DNA from 4 places in the Pseudomonas yamanorum genome. Region 3 is predicted to be linked to each of the others. Evidence: predicted binding sites of a transcription regulator. Region 3 holds the regulator's gene; each other region holds the start of a gene.
The links. The regulator sigma-54, encoded in region 3, starts transcription at its own class of promoters, with help from an activator protein. The targets are predictions, from matches to a motif close to ANTGGCATNNANNTTGCTNT.
Positions count from the first base shown of each region.

Region 1 (2,201 bases), 720 kb from region 3:
GTAGTCGAGCAATTCGAATGCGAGCAAAAACCGACCCTTGAAGAGGCTGCGCGCCTGGTTCGCGCTCGCGTATCTCCGGTGCTGAAGGAATTGGATCTCAACGATCTCGAGGGGCGTGTTGCCGAGCCCACGGTGAAGATCCTGAAAGATCAAAACAGCATTAAAGACCTCAAGGTCGACCCCGCCGCCTGAACATTCCCTGTACACCCTTAAACAGACTCTGGTGGAGCTGAAAGCTTCGCGCTACTCTGCAATGGAGATCAGCGAATGAATCGCTAAGGTCTGGTCTTGTCAGCTACATGCTTGTCTCCCAGCGGCGACTTCATTGCCGTAACACCCGCGCCCTTGCAGCGCGGGCCTTGGGAAGCACGGAAAGTCTATCCATCGGTGTGAGGAGGACGTTTCATGAGCACAGCCTATCAAGAAGACATCAGCACCAACGTGTTGCGCCGCATGAAAGAGGGCGGCTTTGACTTCTCACGTTTCCACCCCATTGAGTTCTACGCCATTTTCCCGGATGAGGAACGTGCGCGCCGGGCTGCGGGTCGGTTTCGTGGGGAATCCCTGAATGCCCAGGTCAGCGCGCGGGATGACGGCGCCTGGTACCTGGAACTGAGCAAAATCATGTTCGCCACCTACGACGGCATAGGAGACTTCGAGCAGGACTTTGAGGCAGTGGTCGAGCCTTTGGGCGGGATCATTGAGGGATGGGGCGTGAAACAGGAGGTGCGTGGGTTACCCATGTAGCGGCATGAGCAACAACACAGCGTATCGGCTGACCTTTGGGTCGGCCGTTTTTGTTTCTGGCTTGGGAAAAATCCGGCTCAAAAAAAACCACCCGAGCAGGGTGGTCAAAGGGAAGATCGGAGCGAAGGGGAACCGATCGGTACATGCCGTATCACGTTACCCATCAAGCAAAGGTTCAGGCTGTAGGACATGTCCTGTTCAGCCGATGGAGGTGATTATCCGCAGGGTTTGCCGCGCGGTGAAATCAACTCTGACTATGCTGGTGATAGTCATGGCCTGCATTGCAATGAGGCGCCGCCCATGACAGCGGGCATTTGCTGCACCGGGACGGTGCGGTGAGACCTGCGCCTATCTCCAACTGATTGAAACTTAAGTGTTTATGCCGCTGGCACGGGCCTTGCGATGGTTCTGGCGTCCGGGTGACAAGGAGTACGGCATGATCCGCACTTATTACGATGAGATGTACGACGGGGCAGGGCAGGTGCGCCCCCATTACCGCGAGTTCGCCCGCTGGTTGGCCGAGACGCCTGCCGAACTGCTGGCTCAGCGCCGCCGTGAAGCCGATTTACTGTTTCACCGGGCCGGTATCACCTTCACGCTGTATGGCGATGAGCAAGGCACCGAGCGCCTGATTCCCTTCGACACGATTCCCCGCAGCATCCCGGCCAGTGAGTGGCGGATCGTCGAGCGCGGCTGCATCCAGCGGGTCAAGGCGCTGAACATGTTTCTCGCCGACCTGTACCACGAACAACGGATCATCAAGGCCGGGATCATCCCTGCCGAGCAAGTGCTGGCCAACGAGCAATACCAGTTGGCGATGCAGGGCCTGGACCTGCACCGCGATATCTATTCCCACATCTCCGGCGTCGACCTCGTACGCGATGGCGACGGTACTTACTACGTCCTCGAAGACAACCTGCGCACCCCCAGCGGTGTCAGCTATATGCTCGAAGACCGCAAGATGATGATGCGCCTGTTCCCCGAACTGTTCGCCGCCCAGCGCATCGCGCCCATCGACCACTACCCCAACCTATTACTCGACACCCTGAAAAGCTCCAGCCCGCTGGATAACCCCAGCGTGGTGGTACTCACCCCGGGACGTTTCAACAGTGCGTTCTTCGAGCATGCGTTCCTGGCCCGTGAAATGGGCGTGGAATTGGTGGAAGGTGCCGACCTGTTTGTTCGCGATGACCGCGTGTTCATGCGCACCACTGACGGCCCCAAGGCGGTGGATGTGATCTACCGCCGCCTCGACGACGCGTTCCTCGACCCGCTGGCCTTCAACCCGGACTCCATGCTCGGCGTGCCAGGCCTGCTGGCGGCGTACCGCTCGGGCAATGTGGTGCTGGCGAATGCCATCGGCACCGGGGTGGCGGATGACAAGTCGGTGTACCCCTTCGTCACCGAGATGATCCGTTTTTACCTGGATGAGGAACCGATCCTGAAGAATGTTC
Region 1 covers NZ_LT629793.1:5,258,617-5,260,817, forward strand. The annotation lists gene BLU46_RS24800 (hypothetical protein) at 1-192, shown strand, start outside; gene BLU46_RS24805 (ribonuclease E inhibitor RraB) at 406-747, shown strand; gene BLU46_RS24810 (circularly permuted type 2 ATP-grasp protein) at 1,184-2,201, shown strand, end outside.
Region 1: the regulator sigma-54 is predicted to act here: its motif matches at 1,132-1,151, upstream of BLU46_RS24810 (circularly permuted type 2 ATP-grasp protein).

Region 2 (2,201 bases), 2.4 Mb from region 3:
CGGTACTTCGGCATCATCCATCAATGAACCCGGGTCTTCGTTGCCCGGGTCATTGAGTTCATCGTCTTCATCAATTTCAACTGACATGACCGTCTCCTCTAACCGCCTTGGGTATCGATATCGGCATCGGTTTCAGGCTTGGGCTCGCGCTCGGGCTTGAAGTCAGGACTGTAGTCGTTTTCCTTGGCCGTTGGGTCGCTGGCAGGCTTCGGGTCTTTCGGTGCGTCGGCCGCGGTGCCTGGCGCCGGTTCGCCGCGGTCGATGGCAGGATCGTTGCGGTTGCTGGTTTGCGGGTCGTTGTCTGTGCTCATGGCTCACCTCTGTTGGAAAACGCAGACTGCGTAAAGGTAAGGTCCTGTGCGGGTGGGTGAAGTTCCAATTGCTTATGAGCCGGGATTGTCCACCTGGATATAGAACGCATAGGCCCCCAGGATTACCCAGAACACCATGAACAGCCACGGCGCGCGCATCGAAAACAACAGCGACTTGCGATAGCCCTTGTGGGACGACTCCATCTCGGAAAACAGAGGCGACTCGTCATAGGCCATGCCCATCACCGGCTCGCTGCGCAGCAGTTCGCTCTGCTTGTAGTGCCAGTGATCGATGATGTCGTAGGCCGCCCGAATGCCCGGCCAGGCGTTGAGGGAACTGAGGATGCCCAGCAGGGCCAGGAATACCGGCACCACCAGGGTGAACAGCTTGCCCCATTCCGGATTGAGGTTGCCCATGCCGGAAACGAAGGCGATCACCAGGAACGACTGCGCCGTAAGGTAGGCGTCGGTACGGTTGGCCAGGATGCTGGTTTCGTACTGGATCTCGCGCCGGTAGAAATCGAGACGGTCCTTGGGTGAGCCGAAAATCTTCGCGTTGTGTTCGCTGTGGTCGGTCAGGCTCGATTCCGGGGTGTCGGGTGAAATGATTCTGGGCACATCCGTGCTCCGTGCTGGACTGGGACCCTTTAGAAGAATCAGGCCGGCGCGAAGTTCAAGTTTGTTAATGCGCCAAATTGGAGCACGCCCCGCCCCCTGTAGGAGCGAGCTTGCTCGCGAAGGGCGTCAACGATACCGCTGGCATCCTGACTGAACGGGGTGTTCTCAGGTTTTTCGCGAGCAAGCTCGCTCCTACAGGGGTTTCGGCACAGGCATTGCTTTATCCATTCATCTGCCCGGATACAGGAGCAATCGTTACCTCTCGACCCAGAGCCCACCCCAAAAGAAAGTAAGGACCAGGCCTGCTGGCACCATCAGCCACGGGCTCATAAAAAAATGCGTTTTCTAAAGCGGCAGTGCCAAAGCGCAGTTAGTCCCGGCACTGACAAGGTAATTGGAATGGCTCGATCTTTCTTTGATGAAATGAATGACGCACAAGGCGTTTGCCGTGCGCACTATCAGGAATTCTCCCGCTGGCTGGCCAATACGCCGCCAGAACTGCTGGCCCAGCGCCGCCGTGAAGCCGATCTGCTGTTTCACCGCGCCGGGATCACCTTCACCCTGTATGGCGACGAGCAGGACACCGAGCGCCTGATCCCCTTCGATATCATTCCCCGCAGCATCCCTGCCAGTGAGTGGAGCGTCATCGAACGCGGCTGTATCCAGCGGGTGAATGCGCTGAACATGTTCCTCGCCGACATCTACCACGACCAGCGCATCATCAAGGCCGGGATCATCCCCGCCGAGCAAGTCCTCGGAAACGAGGGTTACCAGAAAGCCATGGTTGGCCTCGACCTGCACCGCGATATCTACTCGCACATCTCCGGGGTCGACCTGGTGCGCGATGGCGACGGCACCTACTACGTGCTCGAAGACAACCTGCGCACTCCCAGCGGCGTGAGCTACATGCTCGAAGACCGCAAGATGATGATGCGCCTGTTCCCGGAGGTGTTCGCCAAGCAACGCATCGCCCCGGTGGACCACTACCCCAACCTGCTGCTCAAGACCCTGAAAAGCTCCAGCCGCCTGGACAACCCCAACGTGGTAGTGCTGACGCCGGGCCGCTTTAACAGCGCGTTTTTTGAACATGCGTTCCTGGCCCGGGAAATGGGCGTGGAGCTGGTGGAAGGCGCGGACCTGTTCGTGCACGACCTCAAGGTATTCATGCGCACCACCGATGGCCCGAAGGCCGTTGATGTGATCTACCGCCGTATCGACGACGCGTTCCTCGACCCGCAAGCCTTCAACCCCGACTCGATGCTCGGCGTGCCC
Region 2 covers NZ_LT629793.1:6,931,105-6,933,305, reverse strand. The annotation lists gene BLU46_RS33115 (hypothetical protein) at 1-87, opposite strand, end outside; gene BLU46_RS32050 (hypothetical protein) at 99-311, opposite strand; gene BLU46_RS32045 (hypothetical protein) at 384-929, opposite strand; gene BLU46_RS32035 (circularly permuted type 2 ATP-grasp protein) at 1,329-2,201, shown strand, end outside.
Region 2: the regulator sigma-54 is predicted to act here: its motif matches at 1,132-1,151, upstream of BLU46_RS32035 (circularly permuted type 2 ATP-grasp protein).

Region 3 (2,201 bases):
ATGGACAGCTGATTGCCGAAGGTGACTCCGCCACTATCCTGGCCAACGAACTGGTCAAGGAAGTGTATCTGGGTCACGAGTTCCGCCTGTAAACACGGTGGTATCAGGCCATTCGCCATGGAGCGCGGTAGTCAATAAAAACCTCATTATTTTTATTGTTACCGCGCTCTAGGCAAAGCCCCCGATATCAGGCATATAATTTGCTTATGTTTGGCGCTCACGCGCCCTGTCGTGGATGGCGCATTGCGCCGGCGAATAAGGTGTTAAGCCCCTGCCATGAAACCATCGCTAGTCCTGAGAATGGGCCAGCAGCTGACGATGACACCGCAGCTGCAACAGGCCATCCGCCTGCTCCAATTGTCGACCCTGGACCTGCAACAGGAAATCCAGGAGGCCCTGGAGTCCAATCCGATGCTCGAACGCCAGGAAGAAGGCGACGACTTCGATAATGCAGACCCGCTGGCCGACAACATCGAGCAAAAGCCCAACCCCGACGTACAGGAACCCTCCTACCAGGAAACCGCCCCCACGGTGGACAACCTTGAGGAAGGCGAATGGAACGAACGCATTCCCAACGAGCTTCCCGTGGACACCGCCTGGGAAGACGTCTACCAGACCAGCGCCAGCAGCCTGCCGAGCAATGATGATGACGAGTGGGACTTCACCACCCGCACGTCCGCCGGCGAGAGCCTGCAGAGCCATTTGCTCTGGCAACTGAACCTGGCCCCGATGTCCGATACCGATCGCCTGATCGCTGTGACCCTGATCGATTGCATCAACAATCAGGGCTACCTGGACGAGACCCTTGAGGAGATCCTCGAGGCCTTCGACCCGGAACTGGACATAGAACTGGACGAAATTGAAGCCGTCCTGCACCGCATCCAGCAATTCGAGCCCGCCGGCATCGGCGCCCGCACCCTCAGCGAGTGCCTGCTGCTGCAATTGCGCCAATTGCCGGCCAAGACTCCATGGCTGGCCGAAGCGCAGCGCCTGGTCACCGACTATATCGACCTGCTGGGCAGCCGCGACTACAGCCAACTGATGCGCCGCATGAAGCTCAAGGAAGATGACCTGCGCCAGATCATCGAGCTGGTACAGAGCCTCAACCCTCGCCCTGGATCGCAGATCGAGTCCAGTGAAGCCGAATATGTCGTGCCCGATGTCATCGTGCGCAAGGACAACGAGCGCTGGCTGGTGGAGCTGAACCAGGAATCGGTACCGCGCCTGCGGGTCAATCCGCAATACGCAGGTTTTGTACGCCGCGCCGACACCAGCGCCGACAACACCTTCATGCGCAACCAGTTGCAGGAAGCCCGCTGGTTCATCAAGAGCCTGCAAAGCCGCAACGAAACCCTGATGAAAGTCGCCACCCAGATCGTCGAGCACCAGCGCGGCTTCCTGGAATACGGCGATGAAGCAATGAAGCCGTTGGTTCTGCATGACATCGCCGAGGCGGTAGGCATGCACGAATCAACGATTTCCCGAGTGACCACACAAAAATTCATGCATACCCCACGGGGTATTTATGAGCTGAAATACTTTTTCTCCAGCCACGTCAGCACCTCCGAAGGCGGCGAATGCTCGTCCACGGCGATCCGCGCGATCATCAAAAAACTGGTTGCCGCGGAAAATCAGAAAAAGCCGTTGAGTGACAGCAAGATCGCTGGTTTACTGGAGGCACAAGGCATTCAGGTCGCCCGTCGAACCGTCGCCAAGTACCGCGAGTCCCTTGGGATCGCGCCTTCCAGCGAGCGTAAGCGTTTGATGTGACGGGCGGGCCATAGCGTTCCAGTGACGGGTATTCCTACCCGTCGCTTTATGCACTGGCAACGAAGGAGAAGCTGTATGCAAGTCAACATCAGTGGACACCATGTAGAAGTCACCCCTCCATTGCGCGAATACGTCGAGCTGAAGCTGAGGAAGCTTGAGGGCCATTTCGACAAGATCACCAACGTGCAGGTCATCATGAAGGTCGACAAGCTTCAGCAGAAAATTGAAGCGACACTTCAGATACCTGGTGGCGAAGTGGTCGCCAATGCCGAACATGAAGACATGTATGCATCAATCGACTTGCTCACAGACAAGCTTGACCGCCAACTTAAAAAGCATAAGGAAAAGCAGCAGAGCCTTCTTCAAGGCACTGGCCGCTAACACTCCCCACCCATGATCCGACTTGAAACCATCCTGACCCCCGGCCGTTC
Region 3 covers NZ_LT629793.1:4,533,755-4,535,955, reverse strand. The annotation lists gene lptB (LPS export ABC transporter ATP-binding protein) at 1-92, shown strand, start outside; gene BLU46_RS21320 (RNA polymerase factor sigma-54) at 277-1,770, shown strand; gene hpf (ribosome hibernation-promoting factor, HPF/YfiA family) at 1,846-2,151, shown strand; gene ptsN (PTS IIA-like nitrogen regulatory protein PtsN) at 2,164-2,201, shown strand, end outside.

Region 4 (2,201 bases), 640 kb from region 3:
CATTGAAGGTGTAGGTGCCGGGAGCCGCCGTCTCGCCCGCATCGTTCTTGCCGTCCCAGACAAAGCTGGAATTGCCGGCGCTCTGGGCGCCCATGTCGATGGTGCGAACGACGTTGCCGTCCTTGTCGGTGATCTTGACCGAGACGTTGCCCGTTGCCGCCGTCACCGCCACGGAACCGGTCATGCTTTTGCTGGTGTCGACCATGGCCTTGTCGGTCTGGGTGATCACCGAGCGGCCCACCAGCGACGACGCCTGCAGCGCCTGGGAAGAGCTGAAGTTGCTGGAGATCGCATTCACCGAGTCGTTCAGGGTGTTGATGCCTTCCAGGCTGCTGAACTGAGCCAGCTGTGCCACGAACGCGCCGTTGTCCTGAGGCGACAGCGGGTTCTGGTTTTTCAGCTGGGTGACCAGCAGTTGCAGGAACGCGTCCTTGCCCAACGACTGGTTGCCCGTCGCCGACTTGGCTGCGTCGCCGACGCTGCTGTTATCTGTCGCCGTCTTGACCTTGGAATTGAAAAGGTCCTGGACCGCGGTGTTCGTCGAGCTGGTATCAACAATGGCCATTATTTGGCGCCCCTTATCACTGACCCAGGGTCAGGACCTTCTGCATCATGGTTTTGGCGGTGTTCATCATTTCCGCGTTGGTCTGGAACGAGCGGCTGGCGGAAATCATGTCTGCCATTTCCTCGACCACGTTGACGTTGGGGTAGTACACGTACCCTTTGGCATCAGCGGCGGGATGATTCGGCTCGTAGCGGGCATCCAGGTTGCTCTGGTCTTCGACCACACCGAGCACCTGCACGCCCTGGCCCGCGGCATCCTGGTTCTGGAACAGCGAATCGCCGCTACCACTCTGGCCGCCTTGGCCGCCCTGGAACATGGTGGCGAACACCGGGTGCCGGGCACGGTAGGTCTGGTCAATGCTCGAAGACACGGTCTCGGCGTTGGCGATGTTACTGGCGACGGTGTTGAGGCGCGTGGTCTGGGCGCTCATGCCACTACCGGCAATATTGAAAACACTGGCGAGGGACATGGCTTATTCTCCACGCAGGGCTGACATCAGCCCTTTGAATTTGCTGTTGAGCAGGGTGAAGCTGGCCTGGAAGTTCACCGAGTTCTCGGCGTAGGCCGATTGCTCCAGTTGCGCGTCCACGGTGTTCTGGTCGATCGACGGTTGCATCGGCGTGCGATACAGCAGCGACTCGTCACCATTGCCCAGGCCTTGCGCTTCGATATGACGGCTGTTGGTCATGTTCAGGGCGAAGGTGCCGTTCTTGGTCTTGTCTTGCTGTGCGGCGAGCACGGCAGAGAAGTCCAGGTCCCGAGCCTTGTAGTTCGGGGTGTCGGCGTTGGCGATGTTGTTGGCCAGGACTTCGGCACGCTGGGCGCGGAAGCCCAGGGCTTGTTCGTGGATACCGAGCGCTTTATCGAAGCTGATGCTCATGGCGGAGACCTATAGGGACTGACCTGCTTTTCGTAACAGGGTTATAGCAATCGGCATGCCAATTCTTTTGAGGGCCGTATTACAAGGGTTTGCGGGGCAATTGCCGGCGGCAATGCCAGAAAAGCGGCAAAGGGTTTCCGCGAAACGCCAGTAAAGCGGCAATGAAGGTTTGCCGCTTTGCGGCCATAAAAAAGGGAGGCCTGTGCAGGCCTCCCTTTTTTGCTCAAGCATTCATCACTTGGCCTGGTAAATGATCCCAGGACTGCACTGCACCATCTGGTAATGATCCGGCAAACCGTTCAGCGCCTCGGAAGCGCCCAGAAACAGATAACCACCGCGCTTGAGGGTACCGTGGATGCGCAACAGAATGTCCTTCTTCACCTCGGCCGAGAAGTAGATCAGCACGTTGCGGCAAAACACCATGTCGAACTTGCCCAGGCTGGCATAACTGTCCAGCAGATTGAACGAGCGAAACTCCACCCGGCTCTTGATCGGCGCCTTGACCGCCCAGCGCCCCGCGCCTTTAGGATCGAAGAAACGCTGCAAGCGCTCCGGAGACAACCCCCGCCCCAATGCCAGGCTGTCGTACTCACCGGTCTTGCAGTTGGTGAGCATGGTGCCGGACAAATCCGTGGCCACAATTTGCGCCCCGGCCTTCAACTGGCCCATGTTGGTCCGCTCGAACTCATCGATGGACATCGAAATCGAATACGGTTCCTGCCCCGACGAACAGGCCGCCGACCAGATGCGCAGGCG
Region 4 covers NZ_LT629793.1:5,171,094-5,173,294, reverse strand. The annotation lists gene flgD (flagellar hook assembly protein FlgD) at 1-565, opposite strand, end outside; gene flgC (flagellar basal body rod protein FlgC) at 582-1,034, opposite strand; gene flgB (flagellar basal body rod protein FlgB) at 1,038-1,445, opposite strand; gene cheR (protein-glutamate O-methyltransferase CheR) at 1,680-2,201, opposite strand, start outside.
Region 4: the regulator sigma-54 is predicted to act here: its motif matches at 1,489-1,508, upstream of flgB (flagellar basal body rod protein FlgB).